Regions from separate parts of the Oceanobacillus alkalisoli genome, predicted to be linked through region 3. Evidence: predicted binding sites of a transcription regulator. Region 3 holds the regulator's gene; each other region holds the start of a gene.

Region 1 (10,616 bases), on a different contig from region 3:
GTTGTTGAATGAACTGTTTGTTTCTACGGTTTGCCTGTTCTTGGAGAATATAATAATATGCGTCTTCTTTATCTTTAAAATACTGATAAAAGCTTCCCCGGGATATCTCTGCTGTCTTTACGATATTTGCGATGGAGGCTTCGAATAGAGGAACTCTGGAAAATTCCATTTCCATTGCCTTAATTAAGGATTGACGCTTTTTCTCTGGCAGATTAAAAAATGTTGCTTTGGGCATTCCTGTACCTCCATTTCCACCAGATCATGACACGGTGTCATCTTTATAATTTTATGATAGATGACACGGTGTCATTTGTCAACGCAATATGGGGGTTTCCTAACTTTTTACTTATTTATTCCACAATTGCCTCATAGAATCATTATTACCTTAATTCGCTGTAGCAAAACTCCTACTTTCTTCCTGAAAACCGTATTTTTTGAAGTATGTACTTTAAAATGAAGGCCTTTTCAAATTGAATTGATGACTACTTTCATACAACGTAAGTGCCCGCAACTCTCTACTGGAAGTCCGCAGTCCAGACACCTCTCGCACCTGCTGAGCGGCCGGCAAGCCTCCCCGCGCTGAGCACTAAGGGGTCTCGCCAGGCCTATCCTCCCGCAGGAGTCTCGAGGTGTCTGGACTGGCTCCCAGGAAAGGCCATATTTGGATCACTGTTTATTATTCCAAAAATATTATTTTTACCGTGATACGGCACTGGAATAAATGCTATTTATAATAATTATCTTTCCAGTTCAGTTGCCCGGGGGACGGTAACTCCTACGGGAAAAGCACGTGTCCAGACCTGAGCAGGAAGTGTACTTCTTCCGAGGCAGACTAAGAACGCCACGTCCTGTGGAAACGCCTGCATTAGCACGTCCTTTGCGTCGAGGCTGAGGCCGTGCCCTTAGGATGCGTATCCGTCCCCCGGGCAACTGAACGCCGACTAGAAAACCTACCAAGAGAACGTGCAAATCACTTACGCTGAATGAGAGTAAAAGTATTAAGTGGTTACGTTAGTTTTTGAGACGGGGATATTGGGAAATCAGAGCGGATTTCTGAAGTGTCTAGAACCATTGTGAATAGGTAGTTTCACTAATTGTATCAAGAGATAGTTACCTATTTTAGAAGGCGAAAATTGATCTTACAGGTTAATTTTTATGTGTAAGTAATGATAGGGCTGCGACATGGTCTTTCCTGGCCTATGATGAATACGCCAGGAATGACTCGCTTTTGATTTAGGATCTTCTAGTTGACTGACGCAAGATGAAGACAATGAGGCCGAGGAATAAGACAGGTAGGATAATACTGAATATCATGAAATCACTTCCTTTCAGATACTTTCAATCGACTGAGAAAAACAGTCTACCCGTCTGGAGGTAATTTCTAACATAGATTAATGAATTTCATAATACGTATTTAATGCATCACCATATGTAGTTGAGTTGGTTCATTCCCAACTACATATGGTGATGGAAAAGCCGACTTTGGTAATTATGAAATTCATTCAGATGGTAAGTTATTTACTGTAATTTTTGGGTTGCCTTCCATCATATCAAAAAAGTGATATAATTGCAAGTTAAAGTTTCAGTAGATAACCCAACTTTAACAGCCTGGAATAACTAAACGCTCCGTTCCAAGGCTACTGATTGCTTTCATACAGCATAAGTGTTTTGGCTCGTTCACTTATTCAGAGCACCAATCGCCGTTCAGTTGCCCGGGGGACGGATGCGCATCCTAAGGGCACGGCTTCAGCCTCCTCGGAAGAAGTACGCTTCCTGCTCAGGTCTGGACACGTGCTTTTCTGGTAAGAGTCACCGTCCCCCGGGCAACTGAACTGGTTAGATGATTCTCTGAATAGAAATTGTTCCGTCACGATAAGGATTAAACTCCTGGAATATTAAACAGTGTTCAAAATTTGTCCTTTCCTGGTAGCAGTCCAGATACCTCGAGACTCCTGCGGGAGGATAGGCTTGGTGAGACCCCGCAGCGGGCTTGCCCGCGAGGAGGCTCACCAGCCGCTCAGCAGGTGCAAGAGGTGTCTGGACTGCGGACCTCCAGTAGGAAGTTTCGGGGTTTGGCGCACTTACGCTGTATGAAAGCAATCCGCTGGTCATTTCATATCTAGCCCAAGTACGAGTGCTTGATAGGGCTAAATTGCTATTTTTTTACGAAAATCGAGTAGATAAAAAATGGCACCTTTCCAGATATATGGAAAAGCACCATTAAAATATTAAAGCATCACTTTACACATATCATTCGTGAAAGCAACTGGGTCTTCAATTGGTAAGCCTTCGATTAGTAATGCTTGATTATATAATAGATTTGTATAAAGTTTCAATTGCTCGTCGCCTTGCTCTTTCGCTCGCTCCAATGCATTCATGATCTCATGATCCACATTAATTTCCAATACTTTATCTGCCTTAATTTGCTGGTCATCCGGCATGGAATTAATGATTTTTTCCATCTCAATTGAAATATCGCCATCTGCCGTGAGCACAACCGGATGGGATTTCAGACGTTTTGAAGCCCGGACATCTGTAATTTTATCTCCTAACATCTCTTTCATTTTCGTAAACAGGTCTTCGTGTTCCTTCGCTGTTTCTTTCTCCTCTTCCTTCTCTTGCTCATCTTGTTCAATGCCAAGGTCACCACTGGAGACGTTTCGGAATTCCTTCTCTTTATAGCTCATGAGCATGCGGATTGCGAACTCATCAATTTCGTCCGTGAAATATAGAATTTCATATCCTTTGTCTTTTACAAGTTCCGTTTGCGGAAGCTTATCCACGCGGTCAACGCTATCCCCTTGTGCATAGTAGATATACTTCTGCTCTTCTGGCATGCGCTCCACATATTCATCCAACGTAACCAATTTCTTTTCTTTCGATGAATAGAATAATAATAAATCTTGCAGCACTTCTTTATGCTGGCCGAAATCACTGTAAACCCCGAATTTCAATTGTTGACCAAAGGACTGATAGAAGCGTTCATAGGCTTCCCGGTCATTATTCAGTACTTGTTTCAGTTGCTGTTTGATTCGTTTATTAATGTTTTTCGCGATTGTTTTTAACTGACGGTCATGCTGAAGCATTTCCCGTGAAATATTTAGAGAAAGATCCTCGGAATCTACTAATCCTTTTACAAAACTGAAATAGTCCGGCAGCAGCTCTGGACTTTTCTCCATAATAAGAACCCCATTTGAATAAAGCTCCAGCCCTTTTTCAAATTCCTTCGTGTAATAATTATATGGGGCGCTCTCCGGGATATAAAGAATCGCGTTATACCGAACCGCACCATCAACGGATAGATGGAGATGTTTTAACGGTTTATCAAAGCCATAATGCTTCTCTTGGTAGAAGTTTTCATAATCTTCATCGGTAAGTTCATTCTTATTCTTCTTCCAGATTGGAATCATCGTATTCAAGGTTTCTTCCGTAGAAACATTCTCATATTCGTCTTCCGTACCTTCTTTTAACTTACTTTCCGTCACGTCCATTTTAATTGGATAGCGGATAAAGTCGGAGTATTTCTTCACAATTTGCTTGAGTCGATATTCTTCTAGGAATTCATCGTAATTCTCTTCTTCTTCATTTTCTTTGATTGTGAGAATAATCTTCGTACCGACTTCAGCTTTTTCTGCCGGTTCAATCGTGTAGCCTTCTGGTCCTGTTGACTCCCATTTATAAGCTTCTTCACTATCAACAGAACGACTGATAACAGTTACTTTTTCCGCAACCATGAAGGCCGCATAGAAGCCGACACCGAATTGTCCAATAATGTCATGGCCATCTTTAATTTCATTCTCTTGCTTAAATTGATGGGATCCGCTTTTCGCGATAATGCCAAGGTTGTTCTCCATCTCTTCTTTTGTCATTCCGATACCCGTGTCGGTTACGGTTAATGTTCGTGTATCTTTGTTCGGGTCAAGCTTGATGAAGTAACTGTCTTGATCAAACGTGAGCTTGTCATCTGTAAGTGCCCGGTAGTATAGTTTGTCGATTGCATCGCTCGCATTGGAAATTAACTCTCTCAGGAAAATTTCCCGTTGTGAATAGATCGAGTTGATCACCATATCTAATAGTTTCTTGGATTCCGCTTGAAATTCTCTTCTTTCCATAATCTCTCTCCTCTTTCGTTATAAGTATGTAAACTCGCACGTACTAATCCACCTAATTAAATACCATATCCTTTCTATGAAGTCAATCAACTTGGGTCTCCCTGCAAGCTTCCTGAATTCACGGTATACTGGGGATATCAAGAAGGAGGAATGACATGCTTAAAAATTGGTTGGAGCAGTCTGATTATACGGTCGTATTCACCGGAGCAGGGATGTCGACAGAAAGTGGCCTCCCGGATTTTCGGTCGGCAAATACAGGATTATGGACGAAAAAAGACCCCGCGCAGCTTGCAAGTACTGATGCACTCAATCATAATGTGGAAGAATTTATTGCATTTTATCGGGAGCGTGTCCTCGGTGTGAAGGAATACGGTCCCCATAAAGGACATTCAATCCTTGCAAACTGGGAACAGTCCGGCAAAGTAAAATCGATTATTACACAAAATGTCGATGGGTTTCATCAGCTTGCAGGCAGTAAGCAAGTTGCAGAACTTCATGGTACATTGCAAAAATTACATTGCGAATCATGCGGGCGCCAGTATGGTAGTGAGAATTATGTAAAAGAGGCGTTTTACTGCGAGGAATGTAACGGTGTGTTGCGACCTTCGATTGTTTTATTTGGAGAAAGCTTGCCAGTCGATGCGTTTGAATTTGCACTCCGGGAGACGGAGAAGGCAGATTTATTCATTGTGTTCGGCTCTTCGCTTACTGTCACACCGGCAAACCAATTCCCCATGCTTGCAAAAGAAAACGGCGCGAAATTGGTTATTGTGAATGCGGAAGATACACCGCTTGATGGGTCTGCAGATTTAGTTATCCAAGATAAGAAAATTGGTGTACTTTTGCAAGAACTGGATGAGAATCTATAAGAAAAAAAACAGACGCGGTATCCACTAATGAGAGTAGATACCGCGTCTTTCAATTCTATTTACTGGCTTTTTTCCCAACCTCTTCTCCTTTACGGCCTATACACCTTTAAATGCTTTTCTATAAACATCAGCCAGTTCTGTGACGAGAGGTAACTTTGGATTTGCCATTGTACATTGATCTTCAAAAGCTTTATCAGCTAAATGATCCACTTTCGCCTCAAATTCTCGCTTCGTGACCCCATTCTCTTCCATACTCATCGGGATATCCAATTCTTTTGCCAATTTAATAATGGCTTGGACAAGATTTTCTACCCCCTCTTCAGTCGTAGCAGCTGGTAAGCCGATTGCTTTGGCTATCTCTGCATAGCGTTTATCTGCAATGAAATGTTCATATTTAGGGAATGACACAAATTTCGTCGGCTTCGTTGCATTATAGCGAATGACATGAGGTAACAAAATGGTATTGGCACGCCCATGCGCGATATTGAATTCACCGCCCAGTTTATGTGCCAAACTATGATTTATCCCTAAGAAAGCATTGGTAAACGCCATTCCCGCAATGGAAGAAGCATTATGCACTTTTTCACGAGCCAATTCATTCGATCCATCATGATAGGCTTGTGGTAAGTATTCAAAGACAAGCTGAATCGCCTTAATTGCCAACCCATCTGTAAAGTCGTTCGCCATATTGGATACGTAAGCTTCAATCGCATGGGTTAAGACGTCCATTCCAGTGTCAGCTGTCACCGTTTTCGGTACACTCATCACAAATTGTGGGTCAATGATTGCGACATCCGGTGTCAATTCATAGTCAGCCAGCGGGTACTTTATATTATTCTCTTTATCCGTGATGACGGCAAAAGATGTGACTTCCGCACCTGTCCCGGAGGTTGTTGGAATCCCGACAAATTGCGCCCGTTTTCCGAGCTGCGGGTATTTATAAACACGTTTACGAATATCCATGAATTTCTGCTTCAAACCATTAAAGTCTGTTTCCGGATATTCATAGAATAACCACATCCCTTTAGCGGCGTCCATAGGTGAGCCGCCACCGAGAGCGATAATGACATCCGGCTCAAATTCTTTCATCACCTTTGCACCACGCATAACTGTTTCCTTAGAAGGGTCTGGCTCCACATCCGATATAATTCTGCAATGGACATAGTCCGGACGTTTTCTTAAATAATATAAGACCTTATCCACATATCCCAATTCGACCATCATCGGGTCCGTTACAATGACAGCCTTTGAGATATCCGGCATTTTCTCAAGGTATCGGACGGCATTCTTTTCAAAATATATTTTTGGTGGGATTTTAAACCACTGCATATTAACACTTCTTTTTGCCAGTTTTTTGATGTTATATAAATGAACAGAGCTCACATTGCTAGACACTGAATTTCCGCCATATGAACCACATCCAAGAGTCAGTGACGGGGTATACGCATTGTAAATGTCACCAATTGCCCCTTGGGAAGATGGCTGGTTGACAATCAAGCGGCCGGCTTTCATCCGCTGACTGAATGCATCGATGACCTGCTGATTTTCAGAATGAATGACAGCGGAGTGACCAAGTCCACCAAATTCCAGCATTTCCTCACATCGTCTGAGTCCTGTTTCTGTATTATTCGCCTTATAACAGGCAAGGACAGGGCTGAGCTTCTCCCGTGACAGCGGATAATCAGGACCCACACCGGTTAACTCAGCGACCAATACTTTTGTATTTTCCGGTACGGTGATTCCAGCCATGTTCGCAATGGCAGCTGCACTCATTCCTACAATTGCAGGATTGACAGAACACTTATTTTCATCAATGACCAGTTTTTCGACTTTTACCTTTTCCGTAGCATTTAAAAAGTAACAATTATGGGCAATCATCTCTTGTTTCACTTTTTCATAGATTGGCTCATCGATAATGACAGCTTGTTCGGAAGCGCAGATCATGCCATTATCGAATGTTTTGGATAAAATAAGGTCGTTGACTGCCCGTTTAATATGTGCAGTTTTTTCTATATAACAAGGGACATTACCAGGACCGACACCTAAGGCTGGTTTCCCGGAACTGTAAGCAGATTTAACCATACCGGCTCCACCTGTAGCTAGGATGAGCGCGATACCTTCATGTTTCATAAGTGACTGCGTTTTTTCCACAGCTGGTTGTTCAATCCACTGGATGCAGTGCTCAGGTGCTCCCGCTTTTAAAGCAGCTTCATAGACGACCTGCGCTGCTTTGGCGCTTGATTTTTGTGCCCCGGGGTGAAAAGCAAAGATAATCGGATTGCCCGTTTTAATTGAGATGATTGATTTAAACATTGTCGTAGAAGTCGGATTGGTAATAGGAGTAATTCCAGCAATGACTCCGATAGGTTCTGCAATTTCAACGATGCCTTCCATCTCATTTTCATGCATGACCCCTATTGTCCGTTCATATTTAATGTTGTGATAAATATATTCTGTTGAAAACATGTTTTTAATAATCTTATCCTCGTAAACCCCGCGTTTTGTTTCGTCTACAGCGAGCCTTGCCAATTCCATATGCTGCTCCATACCTGCTAAAGCCATTTCTTTAATCATGTTGTTAATTTGGTCTTGATCCAGCATTTTCATTTCTTTTAATGCCTTATTCCCTTTTTCAACTAGGGCATCAATGCTTTCGACTAATGATTTAACTTGTTTCTTTTCAGGCGCTTTGGTAGTCATCGTAAATCCTCCTCGTTTATTTGTGAAATATTGATCATTTTAATTTTAAAAAAAATGGCTTAATGCTTGCCAGCAAATTTCATTTAAAACCGGGAGAATAGTGTCTGTTCGTTTATGTTATAATCACCTCTTTATTGTGAATTGTTGAGCATGTTATTTTATAAAAATTCGTCTTTCGCTTTCAAAACTATCATAACATCTGGAAGCGCTTGCCGTTTTGGTGAATTGTGACAAACCAGTGAAACTATTCTAAATAGTTAGTTCTATTAACACTATGGTAAAGTGGTTTACTAAAATAGTTGGCAGCTCCCTTTTATATTTAATGAATTTCATAATACGTATTTAATGCTTCACCATCACCATATGTAGTTGAGTTGGTTCGTTCCCAACTACATATGGTGATGGAATAGCCGACTTTGGTAATTATGAAATTCATTCTGTTAACAAGATAAAGGAAAAGGTTGGGACAGTTATATCCCAACCTTTTCCTTTATCTTTATGCCATCCACTTAGGTGGTGTATTTTTATCCCAGTAAATTTCACCGAGGGTGTGGTGCTCTTTGAAATCATCTTTTTGAAGATGATAATGGAAATTGAAATAATAGCCTTCTAATGGGCGGTTATCACGGCGGACATGGAAGCGGACGATATCTTCTTCCGTCCGGTAATCCGTTACGTGAAAGATTCGCTCCCCGTAACCTTTTGCCGGTTGTTCCGTGATTCCATAATAACGGACAGCATCTTCTCCCGCTTCAACTGCTAGTTCTTCCAACACAGATTCCATTTTCGGCAAAATAACCGCAGAAAACTCGTCCTCTACCTGCTCAGCAATACGAGGACCAAACTTCATCAAGCTTTGCATTTTCGCCTGTTCTTGAAGCTTCCGTAAATAATCCGGTTCTGTCTCGATCTCAAGCATTGTTTCATAGTTTTCGAGAGTCGCTTCACTTGTACGGAGTTCAGTCGCTTGATCAAATTCTGTTTTTGAGGAGACACTATTCTTATTATTTTCGGCATCAATTTCTAGTAAAGCGGTCGGCGTATACATTCCGAGTGTTGCAATTGCAATAAGTGCAACGAGCGCTTTCTTCATCCATATCTTCATGAGCATCACTTCCCAATCATTTCCTTACTTTAATTTTAACATGTTATAGGCAGATGTCTATTGGGATAATGGTTTATTTCTTAAAATTTCTATTAATTTAGCGGAACAAATGCCCTGACCCTATTTCCTACACAGTCTCACTTTTTGGGCATAGGATATTGGAGCGAAATTTGTGAGGGGGAGTTTGTTTTGATTATTCATGTTGTGGAGCCAGGAGATAATTTGTATGCGTTACACGAACGATATCGGGTGAGCATGGCCGATTTATTGCGGGTAAATGATTTGCCGGATCCAGAACAGCTTGTTGTTGGGCTGGCTTTACTTATTCCGGTTAAAGGAACGTGGCATACGGTTCGGGCTGGAGAAAGCTTGTGGAGTATTGCTAATGATTATGGAATGTCTTTAAATCTAGTTTTAGAAGCAAATCCAGGAATTGATGCGGAGATACTCATGCCAGGACAGGAAATTTTCATTCCACTTCTACGTCATGAAGTGGCACCAGGTGAGACGCTCGCAAGTATTGCGAACCAGTATGGGGTATCTGTATATGCACTCGCCCAGGAGAATGCCCTCACGATAACCGAGCCTATCTTCACTGGCCAAATACTGTTTATCCCACGGGAAAAACCAATTATTGATGTCAATGCCTATTCCTACCAACAAGATGCTGCTGGCGCCCAGTCGATCCGTGAAGTTGGAGAGCTGCTGACAATTGTGAGCCCATTCGCCTATTTGATTCAAGCGGATGGAAGCTTGGAGCCTTTTCCGGATGAGCAGATGATTGCTGCAAGTTATGAGGAGAATATTTTGCCGATGATGTCGATTTTGAATTTCACCTCGGAGGAAGCCGGGTCCACCCTCACTCATACCATTCTAACGAGCGACGAACTGATGGATACATTATTGACGAATATTTTAAGGGTGATGAATGAAAAAGGCTACCGGGGATTAAATATTGATTTTGAAAATGTATTGCCGGAAGACAGGGAGCGTTTCAATAACTTTATTCAATTGGCTGTGGACCGGCTCCATCCAGAAGGCTATTTTGTTTCGACCGCTGTAGCACCGAAGACGAGCGCCGACCAGCCTGGATTATTATATGAAGCACATGATTATGCAGCCCAAGGAAGGATTGCCGATTTCGTTGTCGTGATGACATATGAATGGGGATACCGTCTCGGTCCGCCTCAAGCCATTTCACCGTTAAACCAAATGCGGCGGGTTATAGAATATGCCTTGACAGAAATCCCCTCGGAAAAAATATTCCTCGGTTTCCAGATTTACGCGCGGGATTGGAGGTTGCCACATGTGCAGGGGCAAGCTGCACAAACGTTCAGTCCTCAAAGGGCTGTGGAGCTTGCTACCGAATATAACGCAGAAATTCAGTATGATGAAGTTGCCGCTTCACCGTTCTTTCGTTATACGGATGAAGACGGCGTAGATCATGAAGTGTGGTTTGAGGATGCGAGAAGTGCTCAGGCAAAGTTTGATTTGGCAAAAGAATTCAATCTTGGCGGAATCAGTTATTGGGCACTCGGCTATCCTTTCCCTCAGAACTGGGAATTGCTGCGGGATAACTTTACGGTAAGAAAGCGGATTTAAAAAGAATAAGAGCGGAAACGCCCCAGAAGCAGATAAATTTAATCAAACTTTTCTTTTACTTGTAAGAAACATATCCCTTAATCACGTAAAAGATCTGATTTTCTGTTGTTTCGATAAATCAGAGAGCTCCTAATCAACTGAAGGAGCTGCCATTCCGCTGATTAGGTAGATTAGTAATGCCCTAATCGCCCGAAAAATCTGGCCGTCTGGTGCTTCAGTTGATTAAAT
Region 2 (10,616 bases), on a different contig from region 3:
GTGACATTGATAAGACAGGGGATCGTGTTATTGTTGACGAAGATGTACTGAACCGGACAAAAAAGCAAGTCAACTATTTTTTAGAGAAAATCAAAGGAAATATTGGCGTAAAAATTTATTAGAAATAAAAGAGGCTGGGAGCGTGGGCTTACACTGAAAAAGTGTAAGCCCCACGCATTTTTATATTTAAAATGACAGAAATAAAGCTGTGAAGTAAAATGAAGTGGGGAGGGGTTGGATTGTTTGAATTCATAAAAATAAAATGTAAGTTTAAGTCGATTGAGAAAAGCGCCTGGTTGCAGAAATATTCAATCTTCATCGACAAAATTATGATCTTCCTCTTCTGGCAGCTTTTCTAAGGTCACTAATATAAGTGTTGCTACTGGTCCAAGGAACAAAGAAATAAAGAACCAATTAAGCCCCGATCTGTTTTTCCCTTGTGCCAATCCAGCGTTAATAAGGGTAAGAGTTCCCCAACCAACAAAAAATTGGTCTCCCATACCGATTCCTCCTTGTGGTGTATTAATCTTCTGGTATATGATTTAATCATTTATTTAGTCGTTGGTATTGTTCTCCAATAAAACATTTACCATCGCATCTTTGTAACAAGGTTTCATCTAAGAAAATACAACAGCTTTTATTATAGGTTTTGCACAACAACGTTTGTTTTAATATCAATTAAACCTATATCTCTCTTTCAAAGATTAATTCAAAATAAGTCGACGAGACTCCTTTATGACTATCTACGCTTGGGGAAAAAATTTGTACTAGTCTCCATCCTTCTTTCGCATGCTGATGAATGATAATCATCTAATGGTTGACTATCTTTAAAACCAAAAGTGGTTCTCCTACTAAAGCTTTTTCAAATATGGATTCAAACATACTTATCTTCCCCTCTTTTAACTTATTTTTTGGGTAATAGGCTGTGATACCCTGCTCTTAAACCAAACTTCCCCGCTAACTCATTATCTCTATACTTAAATGATAACATAATATTCCAAACGTTTTACACTTTATTTTATGTAATAGTTACTTGAATGAATTTCATCATTACCAAAGTCGGCTTTTCCATCACCATATGTAGTTGGGAACGAACCAACTCAACTACATATGGTGATGGAAAAGCATTACATACGTATTATGAAATTCATTAACTTAGTGTTCTTTAATTTGAATATCTGGATTCTTTTCTTGTAACGTCTCTACACAGAATTTTATTTCTTTGGGCGAAACCTGTACTGTTTCGTATTTGTTGTACGTAAGTTCAATTCTATGAATAGAGAGTGATGGAGATATAAAGGGGTTCATAGTTTTCCTAAATGATTTCATTTATATTTACTTTGGTTTCAAAATCCTATTGATGCTTACTAAATTGCCCAAAAATTCAAGTCGTGCAATCGCTTCCTCTATCGCTTATAATGACATTTAAGAATATTTTCACGTTTGATGAGGAGGGATTAACTTATGATAATTGTTCACGACATATTACAGGCGAAGCGGGATATTCAAGATGTGATTGATACGACACCAATTTTACATTCGCGCAGCCTGAGTGAAATCTGTGGAAATGGAATGTATTTTAAAGCGGAGCATTTGCAGAAAACGGGATCATTTAAAATTCGTGGGGCGACGAATAAAGTGAAGAAGATGGTCCGGGAGAAAGCGGCGTATATCACAACGGCATCCAGTGGAAACCATGGACAGGCGGTTTCCTATATTGCAACGCAGCTCGGGGTGCCGGTTACGGTTGTTGCACCGGAAGATGTCCGGGATACGAAACGTCAAGCAATTGAAACATATGGCGGGAAGATTGAAACGTTCGGTACGACTTCAGAGGAGCGGATTTCTCGGGCAAAGGAGCTTGCGAAAGAAAAGAACGGTGTATTTATACCACCATATAATGATGCATTTGTAATGGCAGGACAAGGAACAATCGGTCTGGAAATACTTGCTCAGCTACCTAAAGCTAATGTGGTTGTTGTTCCAATTGGTGGCGGTGGGCTAATAGCTGGTATTCTAACGGCAATTAAGCAGAGTAAGCCGAATGTGAAAGTAATTGGGGTGGAACCGGAAATCGCAAATGATACGTATTTGTCATTAAAAAGTGGGGAAATCACGAAGATTCCTAGATCATCTACGATTGCAGATGGGCTTCGGGCAAGTAAACCAGGATTCATGACCTATCCGATTATTCAGCAGTATGTGGATGATATTGTTCTCGTTTCAGAGGATGAAATTAAAGAGGCACAAATCCTTGTTCTTGAACGGATGAAGCAACTTATTGAACCGTCAGCGGCCGTTACGGTAGCTGCAGCGATGAGCGGGAAATTAGGAGTGGAAGATAAAAATATCGTTAGTGTGTTAAGTGGTGGTAATGTGGACGTTCGGTAAAAAATCCATATGGTATGAGTCTTTCTTCTTTCGGAATTTTTTGGGAAATAGTTCTTTCTTCCGCTTTCAAGCCTGCCTGTAAAACGATACGATTTTAATATGGTAACTATTGAAGTTCCTCATGTCACTCAAATGTTGTTGAATTGGTCAACTGGAGGTTTAGAGGATGGTGCTGGTGGAATAATATAAGTTAGGATACGGTTTATTGTTAAAGGAGCAGATAGACAAACAGGAGGTAACATCATGCATCAGAAAAGTATCGCATTAGCATATATCCTCTGGCTCATCTTCGGCCAGATTGGAGTTCATCGGTTCTACACTGGAAGAGTAGCAACTGGAATTATGCAGTTATTATTAGGGGTAACTGGGTGGGCAACGCAGTGGATCTTAATCGGCTACATTCCGCTTGGCATTCTTTGGCTATGGATGTTCGTCGATATCTTTCTCATTCCAGGAATGTGCAGGAATCCGCGCTAATAAGGAAGGAATCAGCAAAAGGGGGAATAGTTAATGGATAATTTAAAAACAGCAGACATTTGTGATGACCATGCAAGTGAGGTCCAGGTATGTAAAATGGACTTTCGTTCTTTCGGGAAGCGGCACCGTTTTTCGGGGAAAATTGAAACGGTTCATGTGTATGAAGATAATGTTTTATTCGAAGAAGCGCTTGAATCAGTGCCAGCTGGTTCTGTCATTGTCGTAAATGGCGGGGGGTCAAGGAACTGTGCACTTATGGGAGACCGATTAGCAGGGATTGCGGTTACCCGCGGGCTTGCTGGTGTGATTATTAACGGCTGTGTCCGTGATTCCGGAGATCTTGCTACGATGGATGTCGGGATTTTGGCACTTGGAACAAATCCGCTTAAAAGTAAAAAGAATGGAATTGGCGAACGGAATGTGAGGTTTACTTTTGGTGATGTAAAATGGAGACCGGGGAGTTTCGTTTATGCGGATGAAGACGGTGTAATCATTTCAGAAAAAGAAATTATATAAGGGAATGAATTTCATAATTACCAAAGTCGGCTTTTCCATCACCATATGTAGTTGGGAACGAATCAACTCAACTACATATGGTGAAGTAAGATTTTAACTAAACTAGGGCTGCTGGAATAAATTGCAGTTCTAGTTTTTTGTTTACATTTTTGTGGTATATTCAACAAAATTTTCGTCTTAACAGACATTATGGTGTTATATTTTGTAAATTCATGTAAATTAAAATTAATTGAATTTTTGCTTAACCCTGATATAATCGAATTCAGAGAGCAATGCCTACATGATAGACATCCTTATAAAATTTTTTTAAGGAGTGATTCGTTTGTCAAACAAAGCAGTAGTGTATTCCAAGCCAGGAGAGGTGGAAGTGAAGGATATCGGTTATCCGGATCTTGTTCTCCGTGATGGACCAGGTGTTAACCCGCTGAACGTCGGAAGGAAGTGTAATCATGGAGTTATTTTAAAAGTGATTGCAACGAATATTTGCGGAAGTGACCAGCATATGGTTCGCGGAAGAACGACCGCTCCAAGTGGTTTGGTGTTGGGGCATGAGATTACGGGAGAAGTGATAGAAGTTGGAAGTGACGTAGAATTCATTGAAAAAGGTGATATTGTATCTGTCCCATTCAACATTGCTTGTGGGCGTTGTGTCAATTGCCGCCAGCAAGACACGCATATTTGCTTGAATGTGAATCCGGATCGCCCTGGTTCTGCATACGGTTATGTAGATATGGGAGGCTGGGTCGGTGGTCAGTCCGAATATGTGATGGTTCCATATGCTGATTTCCAGCTGTTAAAATTCCCTGATAGGGATAAGGCGATGGATAAAATTCTTGACTTAACGATGCTTTCGGACATTTTTCCGACTGGATACCATGGTGCTTATAGTGCGGGAGTTAAAATGGGCTCGACGGTATATGTAGCAGGAGCTGGACCAGTTGGACTTGCTGCAGCGCATTCTGCACAACTGCTTGGTGCATCGGTTGTTATTGTAGGCGATTTGAATGAAGAACGGTTGGCCCAAGCGAGAAGCTTTGGCTGTGAAACGGTTAACTTAAGAGACCATGATGATCTCGGTGAGCAAATCGCAGAAATTCTAGGCGTTCCGGAAGTTGATTGTGCGGTTGATGCGGTAGGCTTTGAGGCGAGCGGACACGGCAAAGATGCCGGGGAAGCCCCTGCAACAGTATTGAATTCCATTATGGATATAACGCGAGCAGGAGGACGACTCGGTATTCCTGGATTGTATGTTACAGGTGACCCGGGTGCGGTTGATGCAGAGGCGAAAGAAGGAACACTGAAAATCCGCTTTGGATTAGGTTTCGCAAAAGCACATCATTTTGTTACGGGACAAACGCCTGTAATGAAATACAACCGCGATTTAATGCAGGCGATTTTAAGTGGCCGTGCACAAATTGCGAAAGTGGTGAACGCGACGGTCATTTCTATGGGTGAATCCCCAGATGGATATAAACAGTTTGACGGCGGAGCAGCAAGAAAATATGTCATTGACCCGCACGGAACGGTTCGTAAACACTTGAGCCTTGATACGGCAGAAGTGATTAATTAACAACTCTAATTTAGTGGATGGTTTTGCGTATAATTTTTATAGAGCTGGAACTGAAGTTTAGTTAAGATCAGTTCCAGCTTTTTTTGTCTTCATTAATGATTTGAGTTTAAGAGATATAGTCACAAATCTGTCAGACTTATCTATCCAAAAATAGTTTATACTTAAGTTAGTGCTCTTGTATGTGAAGTTATGAACATATAACTATTAAAATGAAAAGGATAGATGCATATGGATTACGTAAAACCGAATCAAGTAATCGAGTCTATTGCGACAGCTGGAGTGAATAAGTCACAGTTATCAATAAGCCATATTTTGATTAAAGCGATGCTAGCTGGTGCATTATTAGGATATGCGACAACATTGGCATTCACTGGAGCGACACAAACTGGATTAGATATTGTCGGCGCACTTATTTTCCCGACAGGATTTGTAATGACCTTATTACTGAATCTTGAATTGGTTACAGGCTCTTTTGCCGTGCTTCCGGTAGCTCGATTCCGCAAAAAAATTCCGATATCATCTATTGCTCATAATTTCACTTGGGCGTTCATCGGAAACTTAGCCGGCAGCCTCATCTATGCGGCATTGTATGTGATAACCATTACTTATTTTGGTAATATCGATGAGTCTATTATGATTCAAAAGCTGATTGCAGTAGCGGAAAGTAAAACACTAGATTATAAAGCAATTGGCATGGATGGCATGGTTGTTGTATTTGTGAAAGCAATGCTTTGTAACTTCATGGTCACCTTGGGAGTGGTGATGAATGCTACATCTACTTCTACTTTTGGTAAAATTGCTGCAATGTGGATACCAATTTTTATTTTCTTTGCGCAAGGATTTGAACACGCAGTTGTTAATATGTTCGTTATCCCAGCAGGAATGATGGTCGGTGCAGATGTTAGTTTGGCAGACTGGTGGTTCTGGAACCAAATTCCTGTTACGATTGGGAACTTTGTTAGTGGATTTTTATTTGTTGCATTAGCTCTTCATGTTGTGACGAGAGAGAAGAAGGAGAAAGTGTAGATTATAGGAAAGAAAGTGATTAACTTAGGGGTGTCAGAGCACCTCTATTTTTGTGTGGTAAACATACCATACTTGAATAAATAAAAGCTATATATGTTGAAACTGAAGTTTTCACTCCTGTAATAGGAACGGATCCATCTATTAGAAAGTTATGTTGTTTAAATTCGCTTTTGTTCGATAAAGCTCATCTAGGAGACAGTTTTATGGATAAAGTAACCGATTGTGTCTAATAGAACACCCCTCTGAGACAGTTTTATGGATAAAGCAGTCGATTGTGTCTAATAGAACTCATCTATGAGACAGATTCATGGAAAAAGCAGTCGATTGTGTCTGATAGAACACCCCTCTGAGACAGATTCATGGAAAAAGCAGTCGATTGTGTCTAATAGAACACCCCTCTGAGACAGTTTTATGGAAAAAGCAGTCGATTGTGTCTAATAGAACACCCCTCTGAGACAGATTCATGGAAAAAGCAGTCGATTGTGTCTAATAGAACACCCCTCTGAGACAGATTCATGGAAAAAGCAGTCGATTGTGTCTAATAGAACTCATCTATGAGACAGATTCATAGATATATAGCCGACCATTGTCTAATAGCACTCACCTATAAGACAATTTCATGAATTTGCCACTGCTCGTGTCTAATAGTGTTCTCCTACCAAGTCATAATGACAAGGAAAACAATTGATAAAATATTTAGTTCAACTTAATATAGCTTATTTAAATGAAGTAATACTTTGTAATTGACAAAATATTACCAAGACATTATAATGAAAGCGCTTTATAAACTGAAGGTATTTGAAAGAAGGGGAGAGGGGATCAGAAATGAGAAAGAAATGGTTTGGTTTACTAGTCATCGGTATTCTATCAATTGTGCTTGTAGCCTGTGGGGATGATGGAGGAGACGACGCGAATAGTAGTGACGGCGGGAGTGGGGATTCTGCCGGACTTGAAGCAAATATTGTGACCATCGCTACGGGCGGGGCGTCTGGTCCATATAATATTATCGCTACAACACTTGCGGATATTTACACGTCAACTTATGATGTCAACTCTCGTACCCAGACAACAGGGGCTTCCGCTGAAAATTTGAATCTAATGGCGGATGAAAAAGTAGAAATGGCGTTTGTTATGAGCGATGCACTGAGTCAGGCCTTGAATGGGGAAGAAAGCTTCTCAGAGCCACTAGAAGGGATTACACAAATTGCCACGCTGTACCCGAATGTCGTCCAAATTGTCGCGAGAGCAGATGCTGGTATTGAAACAATTGAAGATTTGGTTGGGAAACGGGTTGCCGTTGGTGACCAGGGATCCGGAGTAGAAATAAATGCACGTGCACTGCTTGATGGTCATGATATTACATATGATGACTTGCAGGTAGACTATTTAGGTTATGCGGAAGCGTCTGACGGTTTATCTGGCGGTACAATTGATGCAGCTTTTTTAACGAGTGGACTGCCGAATGCTTCTGTATTAGAACTATCTGAAACGCTTGATATTAATTTGGTAACAGTAGATGCAGATAAAGTTGCGGAAATTGCTGAAGAACACCCATACTTTATTCCATTTGAAATTCCAGTTGATATGTATGATAATGCTGAAGTTGTGGCAACAGCAGCTGTTCCGAATGCGCTCGTTGTACGCGAAGATTTAAGTGAGGATGATGTGTATGAATTAACGAAATCTTTCTTTGAAAATCTGGATCAGTTAGCTAATTCACACCAAGCAGCATCCGATATATCATTAGATACAGCCGGGGACGGACTCATTGCGCCATTACATCCAGGAGCTGAGAAATATTTTAATGAGCAATAAGAAAAAAATCTGGATAGGGAGCGCGTTTTTCATCGTGCTCCTTTTTCTTCTTTTTTTACGGCTGCCTGTCATTCTAATTGCGGGAGGCAGTAGCGCTTATTATCTTAAAGAGAACGAATTTACTTTAGGATGGATTCATTCCATTGAAAAAGAAGAATGGTTTGAGAGGTATAAGCGAGAAAAGCAGAAAATCATATTGGTAGAGACGTATTTTAAAACATTTGGTGCGGGCACACCGTATGAAGCTGAAGAAACAACGACAGAAAATGGTTTTATCCATATGGAAATGGATATCGCTCATGAGGAATTAAATATAACTGTATCAGAAAATGTAAATTTGACGATTTACGCGGAAAATCGGGAAATTCCTTTACATCATGATTTTGATGATCATGAGAGGGTCGTCATCAAGACGCGTTCTTTATCTATTTGGGAATACATAAGGGGGGAATTTTTGTGACGAACGAAAAGAAGCCAGCAGCATCTGCCGAAATTTCGGATGAACAAGTTCAGAAAGTATTGGAAAAGTTTGATTTGGAATCCAATGTGCGGGAGGTAAACAACAAGGGGATCTTATGGTTCATTTCAATTTTCGCAATCGCTTTTGCTCTATTCCATTTATATGTAACGTTTAATCCACTACCGACTCTCTTGCAGCGGAACGTCCATTTAATGGGTGGACTTGCTCTCGTATTTTTACTCTATCCGACATTCAAAAAACAAAGCCGCGCTAAAATACCGTTCTATGATTGGATTCTCGTTGGACTAAGTGTCGCTTCCTGTGTTTATTTATTTGTCGTATACCCTGAACTTGTCACAACACGAGGAGGGATTGCCACTACGACAGATATTATAATGGCGATGATGACTGTTATTTTAGTCTTTGAAGCAGCACGCAGGGTCACAGGCTGGGTTCTGCCGATATTGGCCATGTTATTTCTTGTCTATCCATTTTTCAGTCATCAGGACTGGCTGCCGAGGATGCTTCTGACAAGACCGTTTGATTTAGCCGATATTTTTGGTCAGCTTTATATTAAAACGGAAGGACTTTTTTCAACGGCAATCGGCGCTTCGGTTCAATTTATCTTCCTCTTCATTTTGTTTGGGGCATTTCTTGCAAAATCTGGCATGGGACAGTTTTTCAATGATCTTGCCCTTGCGCTAGCTGGTCATAAACAAGGAGGACCAGCGAAAGTTGCTGTTATTTCAAGTGCCTTTATGGGATCGATTAACGGTTCAGCAGTTGGTAACGTCGTTAGTACTGGTGCTTTTACAATTCCGTTAATGAAAAAAATTGGTTACGATAAAAACTTCTCTGGTGCTGTTGAAGCAAGTTCCTCTATTGGTGGACAAATCTTACCACCAGTAATGGGAGCGAGTGCTTTTATTATGGCGGAAACAACTGGAATATCGTACGGTACGATTGCTCTCGCAGCTTTAATCCCAGCCTTGTTGTTCTTTTTAAGTAGTATCATGCAAGTTCACTATCGGGCAGGCCGATCGAACTTAAAGGGACTGCCAAAGCCGGATCTTCCGGAGTTAAAGAATGTATTTAAAAATGGCTGGCATCTGCTCATCCCTCTAATTTGTTTGATAGCAATGCTTTTCTACGGACTACCTGTATCTTTTTCGGCCTTTTATACGATTGTAATCACCGTGATTGTATCTTGGTTTCGGAAACATACGCGAATGTCGATTAAAGATATTTTCGAGGCATTGGAAATGGGAACAAGACAATCCTTATCAACAATCATCGCTTGTGGGGTTGTCGGTGTTGTTATCGGTGTCGTTAATTTAACAAGTTTCGGAGCGACATTAACATCTGCAATTACTAGTCTTGGGGCTGGATCACTCATGCTGACGTTAATTTTGACGATGCTTGCTTCGATTGTACTTGGAATGGGGTTACCTTCCATTCCAGCTTATATTATTACAGCAACAATGGCAGCTCCTGCACTTGCAGAATTCGGAATTCCTGTTCTCATTGCACACTTGTTTGTATTCTACTTTGGAATTTTTGCAAACATTACACCGCCTGTTGCGCTCGCTTCCTTTGCTGGAGCTGGTCTTGCAGGAGGCGATCCGATGCGAACCGGATTTATCTCGCTAAGGTTATCGATAGCAGGGTTCATCGTTCCGTTCATTTTTGTTTATGAACCCGCATTACTTCTGATTAACCCGGCAGGGCTGCCAGTGAATGCAACAGAGTTTCCATTTGCCGCAATCCTGGATATCCTTATTGTTGCAGTTAGTTCAGCCATAGCTGTCATTGCAATTAGTGCTGCAGTCGAAGGTTATTTTAAAACAAACTTAGGCGTCATTACCCGAATTATTCTTGGAATCGGTTCCTTGCTTTTAATTGTCCCGGAACTTGTAACGGATATCATTGGTTATGTGATTATATTTGTGGTTTTTGCATGGAACTATATGAAGGGAAGAAAGGAACCTGGAGTTGCGCTTGAGACAAGGTCAGGTTGAACGAATTCCTTCATTAAAATTCCCAAGTTCAATTTTAAAATGGACTTGGGTTTTTTTGAGGATCTAGTTATTTTCGGAATAGCTTGCGATTGCTTGTTTCCGGTATTCAAATATATCTTCCAACTTCTTCCGGATAAAGACTCGATGTGCAATCTCCCCAAAGACTGAAAACGGCATCGCGTAGTTTACTGTGTCGCGCATCTCTACGCCATCCGCTTTTTCAATCAGGCGATGCTCGTGCTGCCAATACCGAAAGGGACCGGAGCGCTGTATATCGATGAACATGCTGCCTTCTTCGATATGAGTGATTTCAGTGTGCCAGTTCATACGAATACCTAAAAAA
Region 3 (10,616 bases):
TCCACCGGCAACAATACCTTCTTCTACTGCTGCGCGTGTAGAGTTTAGTGCGTCTTCAATACGAAGTTTACGCTCTTTCAATTCCGTTTCCGTTGCAGCTCCTACTTTAATTACTGCAACACCGCCTGCAAGTTTCGCTAGACGCTCTTGTAATTTTTCTTTATCGAATTCAGAAGTAGTTTCTTCTACTTGTGCACGGATTTGTGCTACACGGCCTGCGATTTGGTCTGGGCTGCCAGAACCTTCAACGATTGTTGTGTTTTCTTTTGTTACAACAACCTTAGCAGCACGTCCAAGCTGTTCGATTGTAGTGCTCTTCAGATCAAGTCCTAGATCTTCTGTAATTACTTCCCCGCCAGTTAACGTACCGATGTCTTCAAGCATTGCTTTACGACGGTCACCGAATCCTGGTGCTTTAACTGCAACTGCGTTAAACGTTCCGCGAAGCTTGTTCACAACTAATGTTGCAAGTGCTTCACCTTCAACGTCTTCAGCGATAAGAAGTAATGGCTTGCCTTGCTGAACAACTTGCTCAAGAACTGGTAGTACTTCTTGGATGTTGCTGATTTTCTTATCTGTAATTAGAATGTATGGATCTTCAAGAACTGCCTCCATTTTATCTTGGTCTGTTACCATGTACGGGGAAGCATATCCACGGTCAAATTGCATACCTTCTACAACGTCAAGCTCTGTGTTGAATCCTCTTGACTCTTCGATTGTAATAACGCCGTCTTTCCCAACACGCTCCATCGCTTCAGCAATTAACTCGCCTACTTCATCGTCGTTAGCAGAGATTGCTGCAACTTGTGCAATGGATTCTTTGTTCTCTACAGATTTAGAAACATTTTGTAATTCTTCTACTGCGGCTTGAACTGCTTTTTCAATTCCGCGGCGAATACCTACTGGGTTCGCACCAGAAGTTACGTTTTTCAGTCCTTCACGGATCATTGCTTGTGCAAGAAGTGTAGCTGTTGTTGTACCGTCGCCTGCTACATCATTTGTTTTGGAAGCAACTTCAGATACGAGCTGTGCCCCCATGTTCTCGAATTGATCTTCCAATTCGATTTCTTTTGCGATTGTTACACCGTCGTTTGTAATTAATGGTGCGCCGAATTTCTTATCCAGTACAACGTTACGTCCTTTTGGTCCAAGTGTAACTTTTACTGCATCTGCTAATGTATTTACTCCACGAGCTAATGCGCGGCGTGCATCTTCACTGAATTTAATATCTTTTGCCATGGTTACAATTCCTCCCTAGTTTTAATTATAAATGTATGTTTAAGTATCTTAAGTATAGGTAATTTAAATTATGAAATAACAGCTAGAATATCGCTTTCTCGTAGAATCAAATATTCTTTCCCGCCGTATTTCACTTCTGTTCCAGCAAACTTAGAGAAAATAATGCGGTCTCCTTCAGACACTTCAAGAGCAATCTTTTCACCACTGTCTGTTACACGGCCAGAACCTACCGCTACTACATTACCTTCTTGTGGCTTTTCCTGTGCAGAGTCTGGAAGTACAATCCCGCTTGCTGTTGTTTCTTCTTGCTCTACAAGTTCGATAACAACACGATCTCCTAATGGTTTAATCATCTAGAACTCCTCCTTGATTCTAAAGTCTATTTTTTGTTAGCACTCAACCGCAGCGAGTGCTAATCACAATTAATATAATAAGTAATAAGTTAAAAAAATGCAAGCAATGTATCTGTCTTTTTACTATTTTTTAATTCTGATCTGGAAAAGGAGTTGGAAATAGATATTATTGGAGACTTATACATATAATTGGGTATAGATAAGATAAAGTGAAACTTCATTCGGTGGGAATTTTACGGACGGTTACACCGGGATAAAAGTGGGACCAATACTCTGACCCCCCGCCCCGATTTGTGTTAAAATACGTTTGTGTGAATTTATGATAAAAGGAGTCGTTTTGTTTTGCCGAAGAGATATTGGTATGTGATTGTTACGTATTTGATTATGCAGTTTTCTGCGCTTCCGGTGGCATTGTATATTGAATTATATTTTCCTGAAAGTTATTCACAATATATGATTTATTGGACGATCTTCAGTTTTACTGCTGGAATGCTCGTTACGTTATGGCTGATGAGACCAGACATGCAGAAACCGGCACATCGAGATGCTTCCCCTGCTTCTTCTGTGATTCTTTGGTCGATCCTTGGGGTGTTTCTAGCTTTCTTTGCTCAAGGCATCGCCGCTATGATTGAAGTCTTTATTCTCGGCATCCCAGCAGGATCGGAGAATACAATGGGAATCATGGAATATGCCCGGACAAATGTACTCTTTATTTTGGTACCAGCAATTATTGCGCCAATCCTTGAGGAGATAATTTTTAGAAAGATTATCTTCGGGAGCCTCTATAAGCGGATGAACTTCTTTTTCGCCGCTATACTATCAGCGCTTGTCTTTGCTGCTTTTCATGTAGATTTTTCCCATCTTCTTATGTATACCGCTATGGGACTTGTATTTGCTTTCCTTTATGTAAAAACAAAACGGATTATTGTTCCGATTATCGTCCACGCGGGGATGAATTCTTATGTTGTTTATAAGCAGTACAACTTAACACCGGAGGAAATCCAAAAAATGTTAGATCAGCTCGAACAACTGCAGACTATTTTATTTAGTTGCATATAAAGAAATGGAAGATGACTTCATATCAAAAGTCATCTTCCATTTTTTCCTATTGTATTTCCTGTAACATCTCAATGATTTCATCAACGTCTTCAATCGACTCTTCCATCACCGTATAACGTACGACATATAAATCATTTTCCTTAACGAATATACGTCCAATTTCTTCTTGGTTCGGCTCCGTCGCATCTCCGTCCACACGGAATTGATACATCACTTCGCTCTCCGTTGCACCGAAACGTTCAAATTCAAATTCACCTGTTGTCATATCTTCTAAACTTAACTCCAGTACACTGATGAAATTCGCAAGCCCACTAATTTCGTTACCATTCTCATAGTAATCATAAGTGATGATTGCACTGTAATTTCCTAAGTTTTCATCAACTGGGATATATTCAGCTGTTGTTTCGCCTTCCCCTTCTTCGTAGCTTGCAAGCAGCCATTCTTCTTCCTCAAATGGTGTTGGAAGACTGGTAATTTCATTTGCATAATCCCCAGTTATTTCGATTGCTTCCCTTTCTGCAGGAAGTGGATTAACCTCGATAATTTCCGATTCATAAATCTTCCATTTTCCATCATCCAACTGAAGAACATGCTCCCCTATCGTTTCATTGTTCTCGAATTCGCTCCCGTCCTTATCGACGGTGCGCTGCGCGTAAGCAACGACTGCCCTGTCATCTGACTGTTCTTTCACTTCCAGATCGTTCAGCTCGATATCGAGAGAGAACTCAAAGAATTCTTGAATCGTCTCTTCCGTTGAGTCATAAGCTGGTGAATACGGGTGGATTGTCTCCATATAACCGTCCAAGTCTTTTTCCATCAAAGCCTTCACATTAGACTCCAAGACAGAATAGAATACATCTTCCGTTGCTTCTACGTTTTGCTCTGCCGTTTCCTCATTCTCTGAATCATCCGAGCAAGCCGCCAAAAACAGACAGGAGAAGATAACCAGCACTCCTGCCAATAATTTACGATTCGACACGTCTTCCACACCCCTACATTTTTCTCCAGTTTCTCTTCAATTTCCTGTTTCTCTATGTATATATCCTAGTTTGACTCGAGTGGATAATGCTTCAAGAAATAAACAAGTGCCTGCAGTTCAACGGCTAAGTCAATATGATGAACGCGTACATTATCTGGCACCGTAATCCGAACAGGTGTGAAGTTCAAGATACCTTCAATCCCTGCTTTCACTAATTTCTCTGTAATCGCATCTGCTTCTGATACAGGGACGGTAAGAATTGCAACGGAGATCCCCTCGATTCTCTCCATCATTTCACCAATCGCATAAACCGGAACGCCACCTACAATTTGGCCTATCTTGTTTTCATCACTGTCAAAGGCCATTTTTATTTGGATATTATTATTTTTTGTAAAGTTATAATTTAAAAAAGCGGTACCTAGATTACCGACACCGATTAAAGCTACCTCTGTCATTTCATGCTGGTCAAGCGTACTGCGGAAAAAACCAAGCAAATATTCGACATTATAGCCATAACCTTTCTTCCCTAATGCACCAAAGTATGAAAAGTCACGACGAATCGTGGCAGAGTCAACTTTAATCGCTTCAGAGAGATCCTTTGACGAAACCCGGTTCTTCCCTTGTTGATTTAAAGTGTTTAAATAACGATAATACAACGGAAGCCGCTTTGCTGTTGCTTGTGGTATTTTATTTTGTTTCATATCTGCTCCTCATTTCATGATATACGAATTATTTAGTAGTTGTATGGTCTATTCTAACAGAAAATGGACAAAATGTCGTGATGATTTTCACAAGTAATTTCCTTCTGTCGATATTTACGTTACAATACATATAATGGGGTGAATGTATGATTTTAATGCAAATGAATGGACTTTCGAAATCTTTTGGTTCGGAAACCATTTTATCAAATGTAAAACTTGAGGTAAAAGATCTCGATCGAATAGCGATTGTCGGGAGAAACGGGGCAGGTAAATCTACCTTATTAAAAATAATGGCTGGAGATCTCTCCTATGACACGGGTGAGCTGATTAAGCCGAAAGAGCTGACGATTGGATACCTTTCCCAACATATGGAACTGCAATCCGGTAAAACAATCTGGAATGAACTTGTCACGGTATTTGACGATTTAAAAAAACAAGAAGGAAAATTACGTCATATAGAAGAGCAGTTGCAAACCACCGACTTACTCTCGGAAGCTGATTACCAAAACTTACTGACAGAATATGATCGGTTGCAGCACGCCTTTGAAACTGGCGGCGGTTATACGTATGAAGCAGAGATTAAAGCGGTATTGCATGGACTCAATTTCCAAGATTATGATTACAATACGATGATCAGTGAATTGAGTGGCGGGCAGAAAACAAGGCTTGCACTTGGGAAGCTGCTCCTGCAAAAGCCACAGCTTCTGCTTCTTGACGAGCCGACAAACCATTTGGATATCGAAACATTAGGTTGGCTCGAATCTTACTTAAACAGCTATCCAGGGGCTATTGTCATTGTTTCCCACGACCGTTACTTTTTGGACAAGACTGTAACACTAGTCTATGAGATTTCAAGACATCAGACGAAGAAATACCACGGGACATATAGTAAATTTCTTGAACAAAAAGCAGCTGATTATGAACGGGAACGGAAAGAGTTCGAGAAACAACAAACAGAAATTAAACGGATGGAAGATTTCGTCCAGCGTAATATCGCCCGCGCTTCGACGACGAAACGAGCTCAGAGCAGACGGAAACAGCTTGAGCGAATGGAACGGATGGACAGGCCGCTCGGAGACGAGGCATCCATGTCCTTTTCTTTTGATATAGAAAGGAGAAGCGGGAATGATGTCTTGAAGATTGAAGACCTCGCCCTCCGTTATCCGGACGAGGAAGAGTATACCTTTAAACAGGCGAATCTAAGAATCACACGCGGGGAGCGGGTCGTTCTTATCGGGCCAAACGGGGTTGGCAAAACGAGTTTACTTAAAATACTTATTGGGAAACTCCAGGCAACAAAGGGAATCTTTGAGCTTGGGACAAATGTGAAAGTTGGCTATTACGACCAAGAGCAGGCAGATCTTTCCTCGAATAAAACAATCCTCCAGGAACTTTGGGATGAATATCCGCTCGTAATGGAAAAAGATATCAGAACAGTGCTGGGTAACTTTTTGTTTAGTGGAGATGATGTCTTAAAGCCGGTAAATACGTTAAGTGGCGGAGAAAAAGCGAGACTCGCCCTTGCGAAACTAATGATGCAGAAAGCTAATCTGCTTATTCTAGACGAACCGACAAACCATTTGGATATCGACAGTAAAGAAGTACTGGAAGCAGCACTCATGGGATACCCTGGAACAATTCTTTTCGTTTCCCATGACCGTTATTTCATCAATCGGATTACAGACCAAGTTGCACAGATGAGTAAGGATGGAATCAAGATTTATCTCGGAGATTATGACTATTATCTTGAAAAAACAGAAGAAGAAAAAGAATTTATCAGGCTTTCCCAGCAAAAAGAGGATAAGCCAAACACCGATAATAGGCGTCGCAGTTTTCAGGAAGAGAAACAGCTACAAAGCGAGAAACGAAAGCGCGATAGAAAAATCGCACAGCTTGAAACTGCCATTGAAGAAAAGGAATTAGAAATTGCAAACCTTGAAGAAGAAATGACTAAGCCTGAAGTATTCCAAGATCATGAGAAAGCACTGGAATTAACGAAACAAGTGAACGAGCTGAATGACAAATTAGAAGAACTAATGGAGAGTTGGGCAAATTTACAGGATTAATGAATTTCATAATACGTACTTAATGCTTCACCATCACCATCTGTAGTTGAGTTGGTTCGTTCCCAACTACAGATGGTGATGGAAAGCCGACTTTGGTAATTATGAAATTCATTCGGATGAGTAAAAATACAATTTATTGGAGGTTGGCCAGATGACAATAGCAATCGCAACACTTATCGTTCTTATACTCATTAACGCATTTTTTGCCGCTTCTGAAATTGCACTCTTCGGGCTAAACGATAATAAGGTAAAACAACAACCAGAAACCGGTCACAAGAAGTTTATCCTAAAAAAGTGTAATACGGAAACCGCACTTTGTCATCGAAACACGTAAGATTGATGAATTATTTGCCAGTATGAAAAAGCAAAACACCCATATTGCAATCGTTCTTGATGAAAATGGCGGAACAGAAGGCTTAGTAACGATTGAGGAAGAGATTGTCGGCGAAATTTCCAGTGAAGATATTCTATTAAAGGAACATCCAGACATAAACAAAGAGTTCAAGGAAATCGGAACAAATGAATACTTGGTTAAAAGGACAATCGGCTTGTATCAATTGGATGAAATGCTTGCCATCGGTTTACCAATCATGATTTTGATACATTAAATGGATTTCTTATCCATGAGCTTCGACATATTCCAGCGCTTGATGAAGAATTCGTCATTTCCTATAACAACACAGAATTCAAAGCGAGGAAAATAGGAGAAATCGGATTGTCTCTATCGAAAATAAAACGGGGAGAAGTTGGACCTAACTTTTCCTCGTTTTTTATTATAAACGAAGGAAACAGACGATAAGATACGATAAATAAAGATGTCAAGGCTTCCATTCAGAATATTCACGTTTTCTTAAGAGATGTTATCGATTTCACTCGGATTGAGTTGAATTGCCTTATCTATTACGCTTACTATAGGTAAAGATAAAGGAGGAGTATAAATGAAAAAGTTATCAATATTCTTCAGTAATTTCAAACAAGCGATGGACCAATACGGTCAAGCACACATCATCATAGCTCATGCTACAGAAAGCTTTAGCAACAGATTGAAATAACCCCCTTTCAAGCTCCATCATTTACACCATTATATTTATCCACTAAAATAAAAATGAGCACCCTCTTAGCAGAGTGCTCATTTTTTATTTAAACAAATAATCATTCTGAATTGTATATTCCACAGCTATCCGATAAATAACTCCGACCCCGAGCATCGTCGCCATCACCGAACTCCCCCCGTAACTGATGAGCGGTAATGGGATTCCTGTCACCGGCATCACTCCGATCGTCATACCGATGTTTTGAAACACGTGTACAAGTATCAAACTCAAGAAGCCAAAACAGAAATACGAAGCAAATGGAACAAATTTATCCATGCTTAACCCTAACGATACAAGCTTATAAATTAACAGAAAGTACAGCAGAATCACTAAAGATCCACCAATAAATCCGAAAGTCTCCCCAACTACTGAGAATATAAAATCCGTCTGGGCTTCCGGGTAATACACCTCGACTCCGCCAAGACCTTTCCCAGTTAACTGTCCGGAACCAAGTCCCATGTAAGCTCGGTCAAAATGCCAATTAGCTGAATCGGTCGATTGTGTCGGATCAAACCATGTTAGAATACGGTCGATTTGATAATGTCTGCTCGGTCCAACTACCAATTTAGCAAGTGCGGGAAATTGGACAATAAAAATAAGTACAGCCCCTAAAAAAGTACCGACAACCCCTACTAAACTAAGAATGATCTTCCAGCTGATTCCTGCAAAAATAATCATCATCCCAAGGATAAACAAATAAACCATCGCTGTACCAAAGTCAGGCTGCAGCATAATCAAGCCGACTGGAAGCATCGTAATTCCTACCATTTTCAACAAGAGCATCGTATCTGACTTTAACGTACTCTCTTCAAACTTTTGTTTATGCTTACTGATAATAACTGATAAATATAATATCGTCGTCAACTTAACGAACTCTGCCGGCTGGATCGATACGCCGGGAACAATATTGTTAAACCAGCTCTTCGCCCCATTCACGGAGTAGGCAATTGACGATGGACTGACATATAATATAATTAACGATAAAATACCAGCAGCATAAATATATACACTGCCTTTATACAATTGTTCCATGTCCAAGAATTGCACCGACGCAGCAAATAATAGCCCTACAGAAAACCAAACAATCTGTTTAAAGACAAAATTATCATTTTCATATTGCTCAAACTGTGCCGCATTATAAATAGCTACAAGACTGGTCACGAAAAATAAAACGATTAAGATTAATAAATCGGTTTGCACATAATAGGACTGTTTTTTTGTCATTGCTGCATCACCATACTTCTTTTTCTGAAATCTAACTTTTCTAATCATTATCCACAAGCTATTTATTGAAAAAAGCCCGCTATAATGGTCATTAACAATTCTACCCACATTATCCACAGTTTTCGGGAGTTTTTATCCCATTTTTATTCACATCATGAACAGTGGTATAAGAAGGATTCGATATTGTATCCACAAGACTGTGCATAAGTTGTGAATAAACTCCACAACTACTGGGGATTTCTTTCTCGCAACATAGAAGATTATAGAAGGGATACTGTACTTTCAAACTTACTCCAGTCCAATCGATAAAGAAGGCTTATCCCCTCTTATACCCAAGTAGTGAAAGCGGGCATCGACTCACGATCATCTTCTTAGTTTTCTTTATATCAAAGAAAAGAGTGAAAGTTCGATCACATATGGAGCAACCTTCTATCCTGACAGACACAGTTTGGACGTGGCTGCGACTACTGGATGTGCTAGTATAAACGCTCTTCGGCGGGGTGAGTAATCACAGTCCGAAGCGTTGCGAAGACAAGCGCTTGCTTAACCTGCAAGGACGCTTCCACCTTTGTTCTTAAATGAGTTCGAGGGAGGGGTTTGCGTTCAAATCAAGACCATCCCGTTTTCCTTGTTCAAAAGCAATGGTTCCAGCAGCAGCTATCATCGCAGCGTTATCTGTACATAAATTTAGAGGAGGGATCAGTAATGGAATTCCAGCTTCGTCAAACTGGACTTGCATTTCCGTACGCAAACCTCGATTTGCTGCAACTCCGCCCGCAACAATTACTTGCTTCACGTTTTTCTCCTTAGCAGCTCGTAATGTTTTTGTTGTTAACACTTCAATTACACTTGCTTGAAAGCTTGCTGCAATGTCCTCTTTTTTTAACGTTTCTCCACGCTGTTTCGCATTGTGGATTTTATTGATAACTGCAGATTTTAATCCACTGAAACTAAAATCATAACTGCCTTCATCGAGCCAAGCCCGCGGAAAATCAATTGTTTCCTTACCAAGTGCAGCTAAACGATCTACCTCAGGGCCTCCGGGATATGGCAATTCTAACATTCTTGCAACCTTATCGTAAGCCTCACCAGCGGCGTCATCGAGCGTCTCACCGAGCAATTCAAATTCGCCATGTTCTTTCATTAACACAAGTTCGGTATGGCCACCAGACACGATTAAAGCAAGCAATGGAAATGTAAATTCCTGCTCAAATCGATTAGCATAAATATGTCCTGCAATATGTTGAACACCGACTAAAGGCTTCTTTTTCGCAAAAGCGAGTGCTTTCGCAGCATTCACACCAACGAGCAAAGCTCCTACAAGACCAGGCCCTTCTGTAACTGCAATCGCATCAATATCTTTCCATTCCACGTTTGCTTCCTCTACCGCTTCTTCAAGCACCATCGTTATTTGCTCAACATGATGGCGTGAAGCTATTTCCGGGACAACTCCGCCAAACCGTTTATGGCTCTCAATTTGAGATGCAACTACGTCTGAAAGTATTTCCGTACCGTTCTTCACTATAGCAACTGCTGTTTCATCACAGCTCGTTTCAATACCTAGTATGATTTTTTCATTTTTCATTTTAAATTCACCCACATCACAAGAGCATCCTCCTGATCATCTGTATAGTAATTCTTCCGGATACCTCCAGGAAGAAGTCCGAATTTCCGGTACATTCTCTGTGCAACGATATTGGAAACTCGAACCTCCAAAGAGAGCTGTACCGCCCCAATACGAATTGCTGCCATCATTAAATGATGGAATAATTGCTCTCCTATTTTCTTCCCGCGGTACTCAGGCAAGATAGCAATATTTGTAATTTGTGCTTCATCTATGACAATCCACATCCCGGCATAACCGATAATTTCACCACCATAATCGACAACAAAATATAATG

What was found. The regulator Rex, encoded in region 3, represses fermentation and respiration genes when NADH is low (regulators of the CRP and FNR family bind a similar motif). The targets are predictions, from matches to a motif close to TTGTGAAATATTTCACAA.
Region 1: the regulator Rex is predicted to act here: its motif matches at 7,702-7,719, upstream of adhE (bifunctional acetaldehyde-CoA/alcohol dehydrogenase).
Region 2: the regulator Rex is predicted to act here: its motif matches at 5,134-5,151, upstream of L3V42_RS01540 (formate/nitrite transporter family protein).

The regions. Positions count from the first base shown of each region.
Region 1 covers NZ_JAKNRA010000001.1:1,002,858-1,013,473, forward strand. Annotated here, with positions in the region: gene L3V42_RS04465 (TetR/AcrR family transcriptional regulator) at 1-235, opposite strand, end outside; gene htpG (molecular chaperone HtpG) at 2,229-4,112, opposite strand; gene L3V42_RS04475 (NAD-dependent protein deacylase) at 4,268-4,981, shown strand; gene adhE (bifunctional acetaldehyde-CoA/alcohol dehydrogenase) at 5,078-7,681, opposite strand; gene L3V42_RS04485 (YpjP family protein) at 8,178-8,786, opposite strand; gene L3V42_RS04490 (LysM peptidoglycan-binding domain-containing protein) at 8,976-10,388, shown strand.
Region 2 covers NZ_JAKNRA010000001.1:330,484-341,099, reverse strand. Annotated here, with positions in the region: gene ssuE (NADPH-dependent FMN reductase) at 1-122, shown strand, start outside; gene L3V42_RS01570 (hypothetical protein) at 309-500, opposite strand; gene L3V42_RS01565 (DUF4177 domain-containing protein) at 685-810, opposite strand; gene L3V42_RS18440 (PH domain-containing protein) at 1,156-1,329, opposite strand; gene L3V42_RS01560 (threonine/serine dehydratase family protein) at 1,465-2,391, shown strand; gene L3V42_RS01555 (TM2 domain-containing protein) at 2,635-2,868, shown strand; gene rraA (ribonuclease E activity regulator RraA) at 2,902-3,384, shown strand; gene fdhA (formaldehyde dehydrogenase, glutathione-independent) at 3,707-4,954, shown strand; gene L3V42_RS01540 (formate/nitrite transporter family protein) at 5,183-5,980, shown strand; gene L3V42_RS01535 (TAXI family TRAP transporter solute-binding subunit) at 6,806-7,795, shown strand; gene L3V42_RS01530 (DUF1850 domain-containing protein) at 7,785-8,255, shown strand; gene L3V42_RS01525 (TRAP transporter permease) at 8,252-10,273, shown strand; gene L3V42_RS01520 (SRPBCC family protein) at 10,337-10,616, opposite strand, start outside.
Region 3 covers NZ_JAKNRA010000028.1:1,471-12,086, forward strand. Annotated here, with positions in the region: gene groL (chaperonin GroEL) at 1-1,239, opposite strand, end outside; gene groES (co-chaperone GroES) at 1,308-1,592, opposite strand; gene L3V42_RS17650 (CPBP family intramembrane glutamic endopeptidase) at 1,935-2,651, shown strand; gene L3V42_RS17655 (hypothetical protein) at 2,698-3,630, opposite strand; gene L3V42_RS17660 (redox-sensing transcriptional repressor Rex) at 3,696-4,331, opposite strand; gene L3V42_RS17665 (ABC-F family ATP-binding cassette domain-containing protein) at 4,478-6,397, shown strand; gene L3V42_RS17670 (hypothetical protein) at 6,394-6,555, opposite strand; gene L3V42_RS17675 (CNNM domain-containing protein) at 6,549-6,731, shown strand; gene L3V42_RS17680 (hypothetical protein) at 6,754-7,005, shown strand; gene L3V42_RS18610 (hypothetical protein) at 7,035-7,196, shown strand; gene L3V42_RS17685 (FtsW/RodA/SpoVE family cell cycle protein) at 7,534-8,715, opposite strand; gene tsaD (tRNA (adenosine(37)-N6)-threonylcarbamoyltransferase complex transferase subunit TsaD) at 9,290-10,300, opposite strand; gene rimI (ribosomal protein S18-alanine N-acetyltransferase) at 10,297-10,616, opposite strand, start outside.